3 regions of the Marinobacter sp. SS13-12 genome follow, and region 2 is predicted to be linked to each of the others. Evidence: predicted binding sites of a transcription regulator. Region 2 holds the regulator's gene; each other region holds the start of a gene.
The links. The regulator LexA, encoded in region 2, represses DNA repair genes until DNA is damaged. The targets are predictions, from matches to a motif close to CTGTNTNNNNANACAG.
Positions count from the first base shown of each region.

Region 1: recN (DNA repair protein RecN) is a predicted target of LexA. The motif match lies at 1,505-1,520, and genes of this name have one in related genera.
Region 3: recA (recombinase RecA) is a predicted target of LexA. The motif match lies at 2,956-2,971, and genes of this name have one in related genera.

Region 1 is NZ_JASSUA010000001.1:1,300,111-1,305,506, forward strand. It holds gene recN (DNA repair protein RecN) at 1-1,456, opposite strand, end outside; gene grpE (nucleotide exchange factor GrpE) at 1,702-2,325, shown strand; gene dnaK (molecular chaperone DnaK) at 2,451-4,376, shown strand; gene dnaJ (molecular chaperone DnaJ) at 4,455-5,396, shown strand, end outside.
Region 2 is NZ_JASSUA010000001.1:2,192,013-2,197,408, reverse strand. It holds gene QPL94_RS10090 (SOS cell division inhibitor) at 48-374, opposite strand; gene QPL94_RS10085 (DUF1329 domain-containing protein) at 450-1,811, opposite strand; gene QPL94_RS10080 (DUF6586 family protein) at 2,070-2,546, shown strand; gene QPL94_RS10075 (hypothetical protein) at 2,607-2,864, shown strand; gene QPL94_RS10070 (cell division inhibitor SulA) at 2,884-3,372, opposite strand; gene lexA (transcriptional repressor LexA) at 3,457-4,065, opposite strand; gene QPL94_RS10060 (amidoligase family protein) at 4,249-5,244, shown strand; gene QPL94_RS10055 (gamma-glutamyl-gamma-aminobutyrate hydrolase family protein) at 5,237-5,396, shown strand, end outside.
Region 3 is NZ_JASSUA010000002.1:438,384-443,779, reverse strand. It holds gene QPL94_RS15080 (Lon protease family protein) at 1-344, opposite strand, end outside; gene QPL94_RS15075 (hypothetical protein) at 512-796, shown strand; gene QPL94_RS15070 (PilZ domain-containing protein) at 924-1,301, shown strand; gene QPL94_RS15065 (flavodoxin family protein) at 1,309-1,779, opposite strand; gene recA (recombinase RecA) at 1,819-2,865, opposite strand; gene QPL94_RS15055 (CinA family protein) at 3,012-3,512, opposite strand; gene mutS (DNA mismatch repair protein MutS) at 3,595-5,396, shown strand, end outside.

The DNA of each region.
Region 1 (5,396 bases), 890 kb from region 2:
CCTGCCCGTTATCGCCCAAGCTTCGCAGCAGGCGACCAACCACTTCGGCGGTTCCGCCGCCAATTCCTACGTCTACTTCGTCAAACACCAGTGTGGGTGTCGTGGAGGTTTGAGCAACCACTACCTGAATGGCCAGGCTGATACGTGACAGTTCGCCGCCGGAGGCTACCTTGGCCAGCGGCCGTGCAGGTTGCCCGGGGTTGGCGCTGACCAGGAATTCAATATCTTCCAGGCCATGGGGGGCTGGTTCGTCACCCTTGTTGCGGCTCAGGTGGGTTACAAACTGGACGGCTGGCATGCTCAGCTGCGCCAGCTCTTCAGCGATACGCTGATCCAGGTTGGCCGCGGCCTGTTGCCGTGCCTCTGACAGCTGTGTGGCGAGTTCGTTGAACTGACCAAGTTGTGCTTCCAGTTCTGCTTCCAGTTTTTCTACGCTGCCTTCGCCATCGTCCAGCGAGGCCAGTTCGGCGCTCAGGCTCCGGTGGAATTCAGGCAGGGTTTCCGGTGTGATGCGGTGTTTGCGGGCCATCTGATAGATGGCGCTCAGGCGCTCTTCCACTTCGGCAAGCCTGGCGGGGTCGGCGTCATAGTCTTCCACGAAATGCCGCAGGTTATCCCCGGCCTCGGTAATCTGGATTTGCGCCTCGTTCAGCATCTGGATGGTTTCCGCCAGTGCCGGTACCTCCACGGGCAGTTGTTCCAGTTGCTGCAGCGCCTGCCGCACCAGATTTGCGGCGCTGTTGTCGTCTTCCGTGCACAGCAAAGTGGCCTGGTGGCTGCCATGCAGAACGGCGTCTGCGTGGCTGAGCTGCTCCTGTTCCTGCTCCAGTTGCTCCTGTTCACCCTCCTCCAGGGCGAGCCGGTCAAGTTCCTCCACCTGGTACCGAAGCAGTTGCAGGCGGGCCTCGGCTTCATCAGCATTCTGCCGGCGTTCGGTCAGCCGCTGGTGAGTCTTGTGCCAGATTTTCCAGGCGTCTTTGGTCTGCTCTGCCACCATTTCCACACCGGCAAATTCGTCCAGCAGTTTACGGTGGGTTTCCTTGCGAAGCAGCGACTGGTGCTGATGCTGGCTGTGGATGTCCATCAGGGCGCTGCCCAGGTCCTTCAGGTGTGCGAGCGGGCAGGGCTGGCCGTTGATGTAGGCGCGGGAGCGGCCGTCCTTGCTGATTACCCGGCGCAGGATGCACTCATTGTCGTCATCCAGTTCGTGCTCTTCCAGCCATTGCCTGGCTTCTGCGATCGCGGATACATCGAAGGTTGCGGTGATATCTGCACGCTTGGCACCGTGTCGCACGGCGCCGGCATCAGCACGGCCACCCATGGCGAGGCCAAGGGCGTCCAGTACGATGGATTTGCCGGCACCGGTTTCCCCGGTCAGAGCCGTCATGCCCTTTCCAAACTGAAGTTCAACCCGCTCGGCAATGGCGTAATTGGAGACGGTGAGCTGTGTGAGCATGCAGATATCCTCCGCTCGATTCCTGAATACTGTGAATACATACAGTGACTGTGAATATATACAGGGTTTTTGCTGTTTGCAAACATCACCGGAAGAATTTGTGAGTGAATGATGACTTTAAAGGTTGAAACATTCGTTACGGGCCCCATATCCGTTCGCAAACACGTTTTTCCTGGCTATGTCTGGCCGGGAGCAATAGTTAATCGGCCGTTGTGACGGCCGTCGACGACCAAGCAGGAGTTGCCATGAGCGCTGACGACAAGCATAACGATCGGGCTGAGGAAGAGCTTAGGTATGCCGCCGAGGCGGCCGACCAGGATAGCCAGGGTAAACAGGACAAAGGTGCCGCTGAAGAAGCCGAGGAGACCTCTCCCGAAAGCGAAGTTGATGCACTGAAGGCACAGGCCCAGGAGTTCCAGGAGCAGATGCTGCGCTCCCAGGCAGAGATGCAGAACGTCCGCCGGCGCGCCGAAATTGATGTGGAAAAGGCTCATAAGTTCGCGTTGGAGAAATTTGTCAAAGAGCTTCTGCCAGTGGCTGACAGCCTGGAAAAGGCCGTGGAAAGCACAGAAGGGCATCAAGAGGCCGGCGAACAGGTGGCTTCTATCCGCGAAGGGGTTGAGATGACCCTGAATCTTTTCATGAACAGCCTGAAAAAATTCAACGTCGAGCAACTTGACCCGGTTGGCGAGCCGTTCGACCCGCAGAAACATGAAGCCCTGTCGATGGTGCCGGCACCGGATGCCGAGCCCAACAGTGTGGTGTCGGTCGTCCAGAAGGGCTACATGCTGAACGATCGGCTGGTTCGCCCGGCAATGGTGATGGTAGCCAAGGCAGAGAGTTCACCAAAAATCGACGAACAGGCTTGAAAAGCAGATTAAAGCGCCAATATAGCCTGTAAACAGGCAGAGCGCCGGGCCACCCGGAACAGCCTTGCCAGTAATGGTTTGAAGGTAGCCGGAACTGAATTGAACAACCGAATTGGAGTAATTGCATGAGTAAGATCATTGGTATCGACCTGGGAACCACAAACTCCTGTGTTGCCATCATGGATGGCGACAAGGTCAAGGTTATCGAAAACGCCGAGGGTGATCGCACCACCCCGTCTATTGTCGCGTACACCGAAGACGGTGAAACGCTGGTAGGCCAGTCTGCCAAGCGTCAGGCAGTCACCAACCCGAACAACACCCTGTACGCCATCAAGCGTCTGATTGGTCGTCGTTTTGAAGACGACGTGGTCCAGAAAGACATCAAGATGGTGCCCTACAAGATCGCCAAGGCTGATAACGGCGATGCGTGGGTAGAAGTGAAGGGTGAAAAGATGGCGCCCCCGCAGGTGTCGGCGGAAATCATCAAGAAGATGAAGAAGACCGCCGAGGACTACCTGGGTGAGAAAGTCACCGAAGCGGTTATCACCGTGCCGGCCTACTTTAACGACAGCCAGCGTCAGGCCACCAAAGACGCCGGCAAGATTGCCGGCCTGGATGTGAAGCGCATCATCAACGAGCCGACTGCAGCTGCCCTGGCCTATGGCCTGGACAAGAAGAGCGGCGATCGCACCGTGGCCGTTTATGACCTGGGTGGTGGTACCTTCGATATCTCCATCATCGAGATTGCCGATGTAGACGGTGAGCACCAGTTTGAAGTGCTGGCCACCAACGGCGACACCTTCCTCGGTGGTGAAGACTTCGACATGAAGCTGATTGAATATCTTGCCGATCAGTTCAAGAAAGACAGCGGCATTGATCTGCGCGGTGACTCACTGGCTATGCAGCGTCTGAAAGAAGCTGCCGAGAAAGCCAAGATCGAGCTGTCCAGCAGCCAGCAGACCGACGTTAACCTGCCATACGTTACGGCAGATGCCAGCGGTCCCAAGCACATGAATGTGAAAGTGACCCGCGCCAAGCTGGAGTCACTGGTTGAAGAACTGGTTGAGCGCAGCCTTGCGCCTTGCCGTACCGCACTGGAAGATTCCGGGGCCAAGATCGGTGAAATCGACGAAGTGATCCTGGTCGGCGGTCAGACCCGCATGCCGATGGTTCAGGAGAAGGTGAAGAACTTCTTCGGTAAGGAAGCGCGCAAAGACGTAAACCCGGACGAAGCCGTAGCCATGGGTGCTGCCATCCAGGCGGCCGTGCTCTCCGGTGACGTGAAGGACGTTCTGCTTCTCGACGTAACCCCGCTGACCCTGGGTATCGAAACCATGGGTGGTGTGGCGACGCCGTTGATCGACAAGAACACCACGATTCCGACCAAGAAGTCGCAGACCTTCTCCACTGCGGATGATAACCAGACTGCGGTAACCATCCACGTGGTTCAGGGCGAGCGCAAGCAGGCGGCACAGAACAAGTCACTGGGTCGCTTCGACCTGGCCGACATCCCGCCGGCACCCCGTGGCGCGCCGCAGATCGAAGTCACCTTCGACATTGATGCCAACGGTATCCTGAACGTGTCGGCGAAAGACAAGGCGACCGGCAAGGAACAGTCCATCGTGATCAAGGCGTCTTCCGGTCTGAACGAAGACGAAATCGAGAAGATGGTCCGTGATGCCGAGGCCAATGCCGACGAAGACCGTAAGTTCGAAGAGCTGGTCCAGGCCCGTAACCAGGGTGACGCGATGGTTCACACCGTACGCAAGACCCTGGCCGATGCCGGTGACAAGGTGTCCGACAGCGAGAAGGAGTCTATTGAGGCCTCGATCAAGGAGCTGGAAGAAGCTCTGGCCGGATCCGACAAGGCCGATATTGAGGCCAAGACCCAGAAGCTGACAGAGGCATCTTCTGAAATGGCCCAGAAGATGTACGCGGATCAGGCAGAGCAGGCGCAGCAGGCCGGGGGCGAAGAAACAGCCCAGTCCGGTACCAGCGACGACGCCGTTGATGCCGAGTTTGAAGAAGTCAAAGACGACGACAAGCGATAAAACTTAAGATCATCAGGCAGTTGGAAAACGCGGGAGCTCTCCCGCGTTTTCCTCGTTTTACCAACAGGGTTTTAGAGCATGGCCAAGCGCGACTATTACGAGATTCTCGGGTTGTCCCGGGAAGCGGATGAAAAAGAGATCAAGCGAGCCTACCGCAAGCTCGCGATGAAGTATCATCCTGACCGGAATCCGGATGATGAGGACGCCGACCACAAGTTCAAGGAAGCCAGCGAAGCTTACGAGATACTGTCGGATTCCTCCAAGCGTGCGGCTTACGACCAGTTTGGCCACGCCGGTGTTGATGGCTCGGCCGGTGGCGGATTCGGAGGCGGCGGTGGTGCCAGCTTCTCCGACATTTTTGGTGATGTGTTTGGTGATATCTTCGGCGGAGGTGGTGGCCGTGGCCGCAACACCCGCGGTGCCGACCTGCGCTACACTCTGGAGCTGGACCTGGAAGAAGCGGTAAAGGGCAAAACCGTCCAGATCCGCATCCCCGGCCATACCGAATGTGAAACCTGCGATGGCAGCGGCGCCGAAAAAGGCTCCCGCCCGGAAGCCTGTGGCACCTGTAATGGCATGGGTCAGGTTCGCATGCAGCAGGGCTTCTTTACCGTGCAGCAGGCCTGCCCCACATGCCGGGGCGCAGGCAAGGTTATCAAGAATCCGTGCAAAACCTGCCACGGTGCTGGACGGGTCCAGGAAGAGAAGACGCTCTCGGTCAAGGTTCCGCCTGGCGTGGACACCGGTGACCGCATTCGTCTCTCCGGCGAAGGCGAGATGGGCATCGACGGTGGTCCGCCCGGGGATCTGTACGTGCAGATTGCCGTTCGCGAGCACTCCATCTTCACCCGGGATGGCCGCAACCTGTACTGCGAAGTCCCCATCAGCATTGTCGACGCTGCCCTTGGTGGCGAGCTGGAAGTGCCCACGCTCGACGGCCGCGTGAAACTGAAGATTCCACCGGAAACCCAGACCGGCAAACTGTTCCGCCTGCGCAACAAGGGCGTCAGCCCCGTTCGT
Region 2 (5,396 bases):
TGAGCGGTATTTAAGACTGTAAGTGCGCCCGAGTCAATTTTATGACGCTATTTGGGACGATTTGAAGAGACGTTCTGATAGGCTTTTGCCGCGCTTCGGTTCTGATTCACTTCCTTGAGCGCTTGCTGGGCTTCCGCCTTGGCCGCATTTGCCGAAATATTGGCACGGTCACAATAGGTCTGAAGGGTTGCCAACCGTTCCCGTACCGGCTCCGGGGACAGCTCTCCGGCTTCCAGGGCTGTCATCACCGGTTCAATGGTCGGCTTGACCAATTTGCTCAGGCGCGACAGTTCTTCCCAGTTTTTCTCCGCTAGAGCGGTTTTCAGATGCTCCACCAGGGTATCCACTGCTTCCAGTTGTTCCGGCACCGACATACCTGCATCTCCAGTATCGCTGTATGGCCCGGACAATGGCCGGGGATTCAAAAGGTCCCCCGGCCATCATGGTTATCAGCGACGAGCCGCCCTGCGGGCCGCTGACGCCGAGAACTGGTTGCCGCGGAAGCCGGGATTGAAATCGAGGGCCGGGAAACCGTTATCCAGACCATCAATATAGTAACGCTGCGCCTTGAGGTCGTACGTCATTTCCATAGTAGTCCAGAATACCGGCTCACTGTAGTAGCTGATATTGTGAGCCTCGGATACGCGCCAGAGCTCTCCCTCACTGTCATATTCCTCACTGGCCAGAATCTGCCAGCTGTCTTCGTCAACATAGAATACACGACGGGAATAGATATGGCTGATACCGGTGCGCAGCTTGGCTTCCACCACCCATACCCGATGCAGTTCATACCGCGCCAGCTGCTGATTGATGTGCTGCGGGCGAATGACATCGTCGGGTCTGACGTCTTCATCATGAAGCTTGTAAGCGTTGTAGGGGACAAACATTTCCCGCTTCCCTTTCAACTCCCAGTCGTACTGGTTCGGAGCGCCGTTGTACATGTCTTTCTGATCAACGGACCTCAGAGAGGAGGAATTGGGCAGGTCAGTTTCATAGGCCAGGTTTGGTGACCTGCGCAGGCGCCGGGAACCGGAGTCATACCGCCAGGCAAGACGCGGCGAGCGAATCTGGTCCAGTGTCTCGTGCACCAGGGTGATGGTCCCTGCCAGGCTGGAGGGCGCTATGGTGTCGGTCTTCAGGTAAAAGATCTTGTTGTCGATGTCCTCTAGATCCGCCCCTTTGCGGCTGTAGGCAAAAAAATAGTCGTACTGGTTTACAACCTGGTTGTACGAACCGTTCACCTGCGGGGTCGCGGAGGAACTGCGAAATGAAAGTTCCTCGCCCCGATAACGAAGAATGTGATTCCAGATTACTTCAAGACCATCGTTCGGAATCGGGAAGGGACTGGTCATGATCGTGTCCCGCACACCGTTACCATTACTGAGCAGTTCGGCACTCAGTGCATTTTCCCGGGATTTTTCATAAACATGCTCCGGAAAGGCCGCCGTACGGCGGGTCTGGTAAACCGGCATTACAAACTCCGGGCCATACTGCTTCAGCATCTGGATGTGGCCATCTGTGAGCTTATCGCGATACAGATCCACATTGTCTGCGGAAATCACGAACAAGGGCTCATCCTGGGGAAATGGATTGATTTCCACCTGCCCCTGCTTCCAGCCCGACGGTGGTGTTGTCAGACCGCCGGTCCACTCCGGAATACTGCCAGAACCATTGCCTTTTCTTTCTGCACCAACGGGGGTGAGTTCATTGCCCAACCGCTCGGCCTCGGACTCACTGACCTTCGCGTAGACGCTACTACCGGAAAATCCGAGCATTGCCACTGTAAAACCTGCGACCAAATGGTTACGCATTCCCTTCCACCTCCACTGAAACTGATCTGGACGCCGGACAGCCAGGACTTTCCGTTCACTGGAATCCCGAGCCAGACGATCAAAAGTTACTCAAACCGGGCGCCTTTTTGCCAAATTCAAACGACCGTTTCAAGTGATTCTTTGTAGATTCTTGTCAAAGGCCCGTGGATTCTCAGGAAGGAAGAAATTCCTGACCAGAAATGTTATCATTGCCAGTTAATTCGTCGCGCGACCTTAACCCCGTATGCAGGTATCTCCATGGCGTCATCGTGGCATTCACTGGTTTCCCAGAAGATTTTCCTTGCCAGGACCCTGCTGGGTCAGCTGGATGGCAACGACAGTGTGCCCGCGCGTGAAGCCCTGATCCAGGGAGCCGTTGAACTTGCTTTGCGGGCCAGAAAGCTGGTTCTGGTCATGGTCGCAAGAATGTATCAGGACAAGCTGGGGCGGCCCGAAAGCCTGGAAGCTTTGACGGAACTGCTGGGCGATGAGATTCCGGAGACAGCAGAACTGAACCAGCTCGTTAACGAAGCTCACAGTTGGTGGAACCATCTTGAGCAACTGGAGCGGCACCAGGGCAACCCGCCAGCGGCCAAAAAAACCGTGAGTGACGAAAATGTGATTGCTGTTGCTGCGGATACGGGCCCAGACAGATCGAAACAGGCGCTTGAGCAAACCCTGAGTGCGATCAAACACTTTACCGACACCCTTGAGGAACGGCACAGCGAGTGGTAATACCACGGTCCGCCGCTGCAAACTGCCACCACCCGGGGAATGAACTGAAAGGCTAACTGAATGTCACCCTCTTTTTTCGAGATTGTACAACTGAGCAATGGCGACTATGCACTTCGCCGGATTGACGACGACAGCGCACCATTGGTGAAAATATCGTTCTCGGCTGAAGCCAGGGAAATGATGGAAGACCGGGAGATGGACGTGGCCAAGGCCATGATTGCCGCCGGCATAGAAGCAGCAGGCAATGTCGCCCACGATATCGACTGGGAAGAAGAGCCGGACTCTCATGAAATCCGGCCTTCCTATACGCTTCACTGATCCCGGATTTACTGAACCTTCAGCGTTGGCGCAGCACAACGCCGTGGCTGTTGCCCCGGGCAGAGGCCTGCTCCAGTGAAGTCAGGGCTTCACGCCCAAGTTTCCGTGTCCACATCACGACGGCATGACAGGTGCCTGCGCTCAATGCCCGCTCGGCCAGTTGCCGGGCTGGGTAGTCCGAAGTAGACCGCAACACCAGTAATTCGCCTGCCACAATCCCACGCATGGTCTGCCACTTGCTGACCAGGCTTTGGGGTGGGTCGATCCAGGCCAGCCAGCGTTTTTCCTGGTTCAGCTGTGTCAGCATCGGCAGCAACAGCTGGAAATTTTCAACCTGCCCTTCAGGCAGAATGATTTCCGTCACGTTACCCTTTGGCTGTACCGGGCGGGTGCGGCTGACCGGCGCCCGGCTCACATCATGGCTGCTCAAACCGACAGCCTCCGGGCCGACGAATCTGCCGCCTCCGTGAGCGTAAGCCAGGTTCTGATTAAAGCTGAGTTGTTCCATGATAAGCCTCATTTGCCTTTAAGCCGGGCCCTGCGTAATTGATACCTTGCAGAGCACTGCCGGAAATGTCCGGATACCGCGGTATCAGTGAAGATCCGAGCGCCGGATAACACCGACACCCAAACCTTCAATAAATAATTCCTGTTCTGTCAGATCCACTTCAATGGGCGCAAACTCTTCGTTCTCTGCGATGAGATACACTTTCGAGCCGTCCTTGCGGAACCGCTTCACAGTCACCTCCTCGCCGACTCTGGCCACAACGATCTGGCCATTGTGTACGTCGCTGGTCCTGTGCACGGCGAGCAGATCACCATCCAGGATGCCAATGTCCTTCATACTCATACCGCGCACACGCAGCAGGTAATCCGCCGAGGGCGAGAAGAATTCGGGCTGCAGGGTGCAGTGATCTTCGATGTGCTCCTGGGCCAGAATCGGGCTACCGGCTGCCACCTGGCCTATCACGGGCAATCCGGGGTCCGCTTCGACTTCCGGAAGACGGATACCACGGCTTGCCCCCGGCACCATCTCGATGGCCCCTTTCCTGGCCAGTGCCCTGAGGTGCTCTTCAGCGGCATTGGCTGAACGGAATCCGAGCTCGGCGGCGATCTCCGCGCGTGTCGGCGGATATCCCGTCTCGTCGACGGAGCGACGAATGATTTCCAATACCTGTGTCTGCCTTGCTGTCAGCTTCATGTGTCGGTGACCCCGGTTAGCCCTGTTTTTATATACAGTGATTTGACTATATACAGTGTTTTATCCAGTGTAAAGTCCATGCCTGAAGTTTTTCCGGTGCCCCGCTTTTTTTGGCCGGTAACCGTCACTTTCAGCCCGAGGGACTGTGGTAAGGTATTGCTAACCCTTTGTGGAGACGCATGAATGAGCAAAAGATGCCGAATGCCGGACATCATGAGAACCGATGACGGAAAGGAACGGAAAGTAGGTGTCGAGATAGAATTATCCGGCCTCGGGTACGGGGATCTCGTATCGCTTTCCACACGATTGCTTGGCGGTGAGGCGAAGCCGGTTTCCCGCTACGTGTCGGAAATCACCACCGATGTAGGCGCCTTCGCCATCGAACTGGATTCGGACCCCATCAAGGACCTGGATCTGCAGGACCAACGGTTACCGGAATCGGTCCGGGAACTCGGGGGCCAGGCAATGAGTGTGATAGATGCCGCGGCCGAGAAAATCGTGCCCCTGGAAATTGTCAGCCCTCCGTTACCCTTCAGTGAACTGGAGCGCATCGAAACGCTTTGTGACGAACTCCGCAAGGCCGGCGCCCTTGGCAGCCGGGAAGCCCTCTACTACGCGTTCGGTCTGCAACTGAATCCAGAGCTACCGGACCTGAAAGCTTCAACCCTGGTGCGTTATCTGCAGGCGTTTGCAGCGCTTTACGAATGGCTCAAGGCACGACATCAGATCGATCTGAGCCGCAAACTGACCAGCTACATTGAACCCTGGAGCAGCAACTACATCGATTTGCTGATGTCTGAAGGCTACGATCCGGACATGGATCAGTTGATGAAGGACTACCTCCACTATAATCCGACCCGGAACAAGGCGCTTGACCTGCTACCGCTGTTTGCACACCTGAACAGCGAGCTGCTGGCCAGGTACGTAACAGACGAACGCATCAAGAGCAGGCCCACCCTGCATTACCGGCTGCCGGATTGCGATATCGACAACCCGCTCTGGCATTTCTCAACGGTATGGAATGACTGGGTGATACTGGAGCAACTGGCGGCCAACGCCGGCGATCTGGCCACATTGGTGACCGAGTTTCGCAACAGCCGCAAACTGAGCTTCCACAATTTGACCCATAGCTGGCTCGATACATCTGACCAATGGCTGCGGTCCCGGAACTATGCCTGACACCGTCCAGGAAAAGCCGGAACATCCCGGCCTCACCATCGGCATCAGTGGCCCCGCCCGGCGTAGCCTGGCACACCGGCTGATCAGCTTTGCCCTGCGTATGCACGGGGCTCGCACCCACTTCATCCGGCCTGGATCCAAAGTGGACGTAT
Region 3 (5,396 bases), on a different contig from region 2:
ATGTCCTGCTTCAACTCCGTGCCCTTGCCAGCAGGCAGCCTGAGCATCCTGGGCACACGGGGCTCCTCGAAGTTGGCCACATAGCACCAGTCGTGGCTCTGGTTATCCGTGTCTACATGGTGTTCCAGGTACCGCAGCATCATGGTGCGCTTACCGAGCCCGTTGCGACCCACCGCATACACGTTGTAGCCACCGTGGGGCATGGACAGGGCAAAACGCACCGCTGCCTGGGCCCGATTCTGGCCGACGATTTCTGCCAGGGGCTCGAGTTGACGGGTGGTCTTGAACGGTAAATCTTTTAAAACACAGGCTTTATAGAGCTGGTTCAGGGACAGTGACTTCAAGGTTCGGTCCTGTAACGGTATGAAAGCATTTGGTTATGGGCGGTCATTGTAGAATCTGGGGCCCGCCCTGTCGCGCTCAGCCTAAAGTTTTAGCCAAACTTGTCGATAAATTGATCAATCGGGCATAATTATCCACCGCAGAAAGGCACAGTCAGGGCACTCACAGAATGGATATTTACCGGAATCAATCGCAACCGCTGACAGTGCTGGAGTCATTGCGCAAGCGCAAACCCTTTACGCTACCTGAACCGCAGCAACCGACTCCGTCTCCGGAAAAACCCCAGGGGGATCGTCGAGTACAACCCGACCGGCGGCGTGCGCAGGTGGCTTTTGAAGGGCCGGACCGCCGCAAGAAACGCTCCAGGCGCAGCCCACGCCTGCTGAACCCGAAGACCGGGCAGGAAGCACCTGCCGAAGACCGGAGAGGCCGGTTGGTCAGTACCCGCGCGTAGAAATTGATAACCAGATCACAGTTCTTTGCTTGGTCATTTTTCACTCACACCTGCGGGAACTAAACTCCATGTCCCGATGGAAAAACGGGCCGATAACAAACACAAGATCAGCAATGGATGCCAACCTATGACGAATGATTCCGCAGACCGCAGAATCAAGGACCGCTACCCTGCCATGTGCCTGAAGGTACAATTGCAGGAACGGGGTTTTTTGGGTCGGGGGAAGAATTCAATCGCTGTCACCTGCCTGGATATGAACCGTTACGGAATGGCAGTCCTGTGCCCAAGGCCGGTAGAGCCAGGAGCACGTCTTTATATGGATTTTGACGGTAAGTACATCCGCGAGTCCCGCGTTGCCGCCCAGGTGGTCAGTTGCCAACCCTTTCAGACGGGTTTCCGGGTAAGCCTCCAGTTCTGCTACTGTTTTGACAAGAAGGGTTATTCAAGGGCCGTGGATAACGCTCTTTCCCGCATTGAAGGCATCTACAACCAGTACGCCAGTTAAGCCCTACCTAGAACAAACCCGTATCCAGGCCGGCAGCCATGTAAAGCCCGAGCTCACGGCACTGTTCCTCGAACTCACCCCGATATTCGCCATGGCAGAGCAGTGGCTCCTGCACCAGGCGCCAGCGTAAGCCGGTAGTAATCGATTCGATAGCACGGTGGGTGCCGGTACCGTCTAGCCCTGCGCGGATATAAAAGGTGAAGGGGAGCCCCTGGGTTTTCTCAAGACAGGGATAGTAGCTGCGGTCAAAGAAATCCTTTAACGCGCCGCTCATATAGCCGAGGTTTTCAGTGGTGCCGAGGATAATGGCGTCACAGGCCAGCACGTCGTCCGGGCCGGCTTCCAGTGGCGGAAGCACGGTCACCTCGACATTTTCGATGTCTTCGTGCCTTGCGCCCTGCTCTACCGCTTCCCGCAGTTTGAGGGTATTCGGGGAGGGCGCATGGGCAACGACCAGCAGTCTTTTTTTTGCATCCATATCACCTCCCCGATAGTGCGGAATCCAATCTGATAGTGCTTAGAGAAGCTCTCCGTTAGCGTCTGCCGTTGCCTCTTCAGCCGCCTCTTTTTTTGCCGGCTTGGGCATCAGCTTGTCACGTACAGCGGCTTCGATTTCGTTAGCGATATCCAGGTTCTCTTCCAGGAACTTGCAGGCGTTGGCCTTGCCCTGGCCGATCTTGTCACCCTTGTACGCGTACCAGGCACCGGACTTATCGACAAAGCCTTCCTTCACACCCATATCGAGCACTTCGGCCATGTGGTAGATGCCCTTGCCGTACATGATCTGGAACTCGGCCTGCCTGAACGGCGGGGCAACCTTGTTCTTGACCACTTTCACGCGGGTTTCGTTACCCACCACTTCGTCGCCGTCCTTCACCGAGCCAATGCGGCGGATATCGAGGCGAACGGAAGAGTAGAATTTCAGGGCGTTACCGCCGGTGGTGGTTTCCGGTGAACCGAACATAACGCCGATCTTCATGCGGATCTGGTTGATGAAGATCAGCAGGCAGTTGGCGTGTTTGATGTTACCGGTCAGTTTGCGCAGGGCCTGGGACATCAGCCGGGCCTGCAGGCCGACGTGGCTGTCGCCCATCTCGCCTTCAATTTCGGCTTTCGGGGTCAGGGCCGCAACCGAGTCAACAATGATGACGTCTACCGCATTGGAGCGCACCAGCATGTCAGCGATTTCCAGCGCCTGCTCACCAGTATCCGGCTGGGACACCAGCAGGTCGTCCACATTCACGCCCAGCTTTTCGGCGTAGATCGGGTCAAGGGCGTGCTCTGCGTCGATAAAGGCGCAGGTTTTGCCGGCTTTCTGGGCTTCGGCAATCACCTGAAGGGTCAGCGTGGTTTTACCGGAGCTTTCCGGACCATAGATTTCACAGATGCGTCCGTAAGGCAGGCCACCAATACCCAGAGCGACATCCAGGCCGAGAGAGCCGGTGGACACTGCAGGAATGGCTTCCCGGGGCTGGTCGCCCATTTTCATGACGGCACCCTTGCCGAACTGGCGTTCAATCTGGCTAAGCGCTGCGCTCAGTGCTTTGTTGCGGTTGTCTTCCATTGTTACAAACCCTCTGTCGCCTGTGCCGTTATCGGGACGGGAGCCCGGCGGCCGAAATCGTTAACTCCGGAACCCGGAAAAACCGAACCCCTGTATATTTGAACAGTATTAAAACATAACATCGGGGCAAGACCAACCCCTCCGTTTCAGGAGTTTTCCAGAAAGCTCCTAACCCCCTGTAACGCATACAGAACAGCCTGGCGCCGCACCTGATCACGGTCGCCCGGAAAGGTTTCAACTACCGCCACAGTGTCTGCCGGAGAACGGCCCCAGGCAAACCACACGGTACCCACTGGCTTGTCGTCGCTACCACCACCAGGACCTGCAACGCCGCTGATAGCAACCGCAACACTGGCGCCGGTTGTGGACAGTGCCCCGGCCACCATCTCTCGCACCACCGGTTCGCTGACGGCGCCCTGCTTGTTAAGGGAGGCGTCCGTAACCCCGAGCAATGCCCTTTTGGCATCATTGCTATAGGTGACCAGCCCTGCCAGTACGTAGGCCGACGAACCTGCGCGGTCAGTCAACACCTTGGCAACCCAGCCGCCGGTGCAGCTTTCGGCGGTTGCAATGGTAAGCTGGCGCCGCTCCAGCAATTCGGCCAGTTGATTACCTGCGTCCGCCAATGCCTGGTCAGTCAGTGGCATAATGACCTCCTTCGTTTCATCATGGCGGTTATTTTCTTACAATCCCTGCCTTCACATAAAGCCAATGGATCCGGAACCGTTCATGTCAGCAGCCCAGACCGATCTGTCCCAGCACACTCCGATGATGAGGCAATACCTCAGGATAAAGGGCGAACACCCGAACGAACTGGTGTTCTACCGCATGGGGGACTTCTACGAGCTGTTTTACGAAGACGCCCGCAAGGCCGCCGAGCTGATGGATATCACGCTCACCGCCCGCGGGCAGTCCGGTGGCAGCCCGATACCCATGGCCGGCATTCCGTATCATTCTGCCGAAGGTTACATTGCACGTCTGGTGCGGGCTGGTCAATCCATTGCCATTTGTGAGCAGATTGGCGACCCCGCTACCAGCAAGGGGCCGGTAGACCGCCAGGTTGTGCGCATTGTGACACCAGGCACTCTCAGCGATGATGCTTTTCTGGAGGATCGTCGGGATAATCTGCTGGTCGCCATCTATAGCCACCGGGAACAGTTCGGGTTTGCCTCCCTGGATATTTCCAGCGGACGGTTTACGGTGTCCGAGCTGGATGACCTTGAAGGTCTGCAGGGCGAGCTTCAGCGCCTGAGGCCGGCGGAAATTCTTGTCAGCGAAGATTTTCCCTATCAGGACGTACTGGAAGGCTACACCGGTATCCGCCGCCAGGGCCCATGGTTATTTGAAGCCGACACCGCCCGCCGGGTGCTGACCCAGCAACTACAGGTACGTGATCTGACCGGGTTTGGCTGCGAAGATCTCACCCTGGCGATCTGCGCTGCCGGCTGCCTGCTGCAATACGCAAAGGAAACCCAGCGCACCGCCCTGCCCCACATCCGCAAACTCAGCCGTGAACGTCGCGAAGAGGCGGTGATTCTGGACGCCACCAGCCGCCGCAACCTGGAGATCGACACCAACCTGATGGGCGGCACCCAGCACACCCTGGCCTGGGTGATGGACCGCACGGCGACCGCCATGGGTGGCCGTCAGCTGCGGCGCTGGCTCAACCGGCCGCTGCGCGACGTTACCGTGGTTGAGCAACGTCAGCAGGCAGTTTCCGCGCTGCTGGACGGGTTTCACTACGAGCCGGTCCACGACCTGCTCAAAAGCATCGGCGATATCGAGCGGGTTCTGGCGCGGGTGGCATTGCGTTCAGCCCGCCCAAGGGATCTGGCGCGGTTGCGGGATGCCTTCCAGGCCCTGCCGGATTTACAGCAGGCCCTGAAACCGGTGAACTCACACCACATCGTGAAGCTGGCCACCATCATCAGCGAATACCCGGAACTGGCGGACTTGCTGGAGCGGGCCATCATCGATAATCCGCCGGTGGTGATTCGCGACGGTGGCGTTATCCGGGAAGGCTTTGACGAAGAGCTGGACGAGTTGCGCAACATCAGCGAGAACGCCGGCCAGTTCCTGCTGGATGTAGAGACACGGGAACGGGAACGCACCGGCATCAGCACACTGAAAGTGGGCTATAACCGGGTGCATGGTTATTACATTGAGATCACCCGCGCCCAGTCCGGCCAGGCGCCAGTGGATTACATACGCCGCCAGACCCTGAAGAACGCCGAGCGGTTTATCACCCCGGAGCTGAAAGAGTTCGAAGACAAGGCCCTCAGCGCCAAGAGCCGTTCACTGGCGCGGGAGAAGGCCCTCTACGATGAAGTCCTGGAAGCCGTCGCCGCAGAACTGGCACCCTTGCAGGATGCAGCCCAGGCCCTGGCAGAGCTGGATGTGCTCAGCAACTTCGCCGAGCGGGCAACCAGCCTGCGATTCAATGCACCTGAATTCAGCAACACCCCTGGCTTCGACATCGAAGAAGGCCGCCACCCGGTCGTGGAACAACTGCTGAGTGATCCCTACGTGCC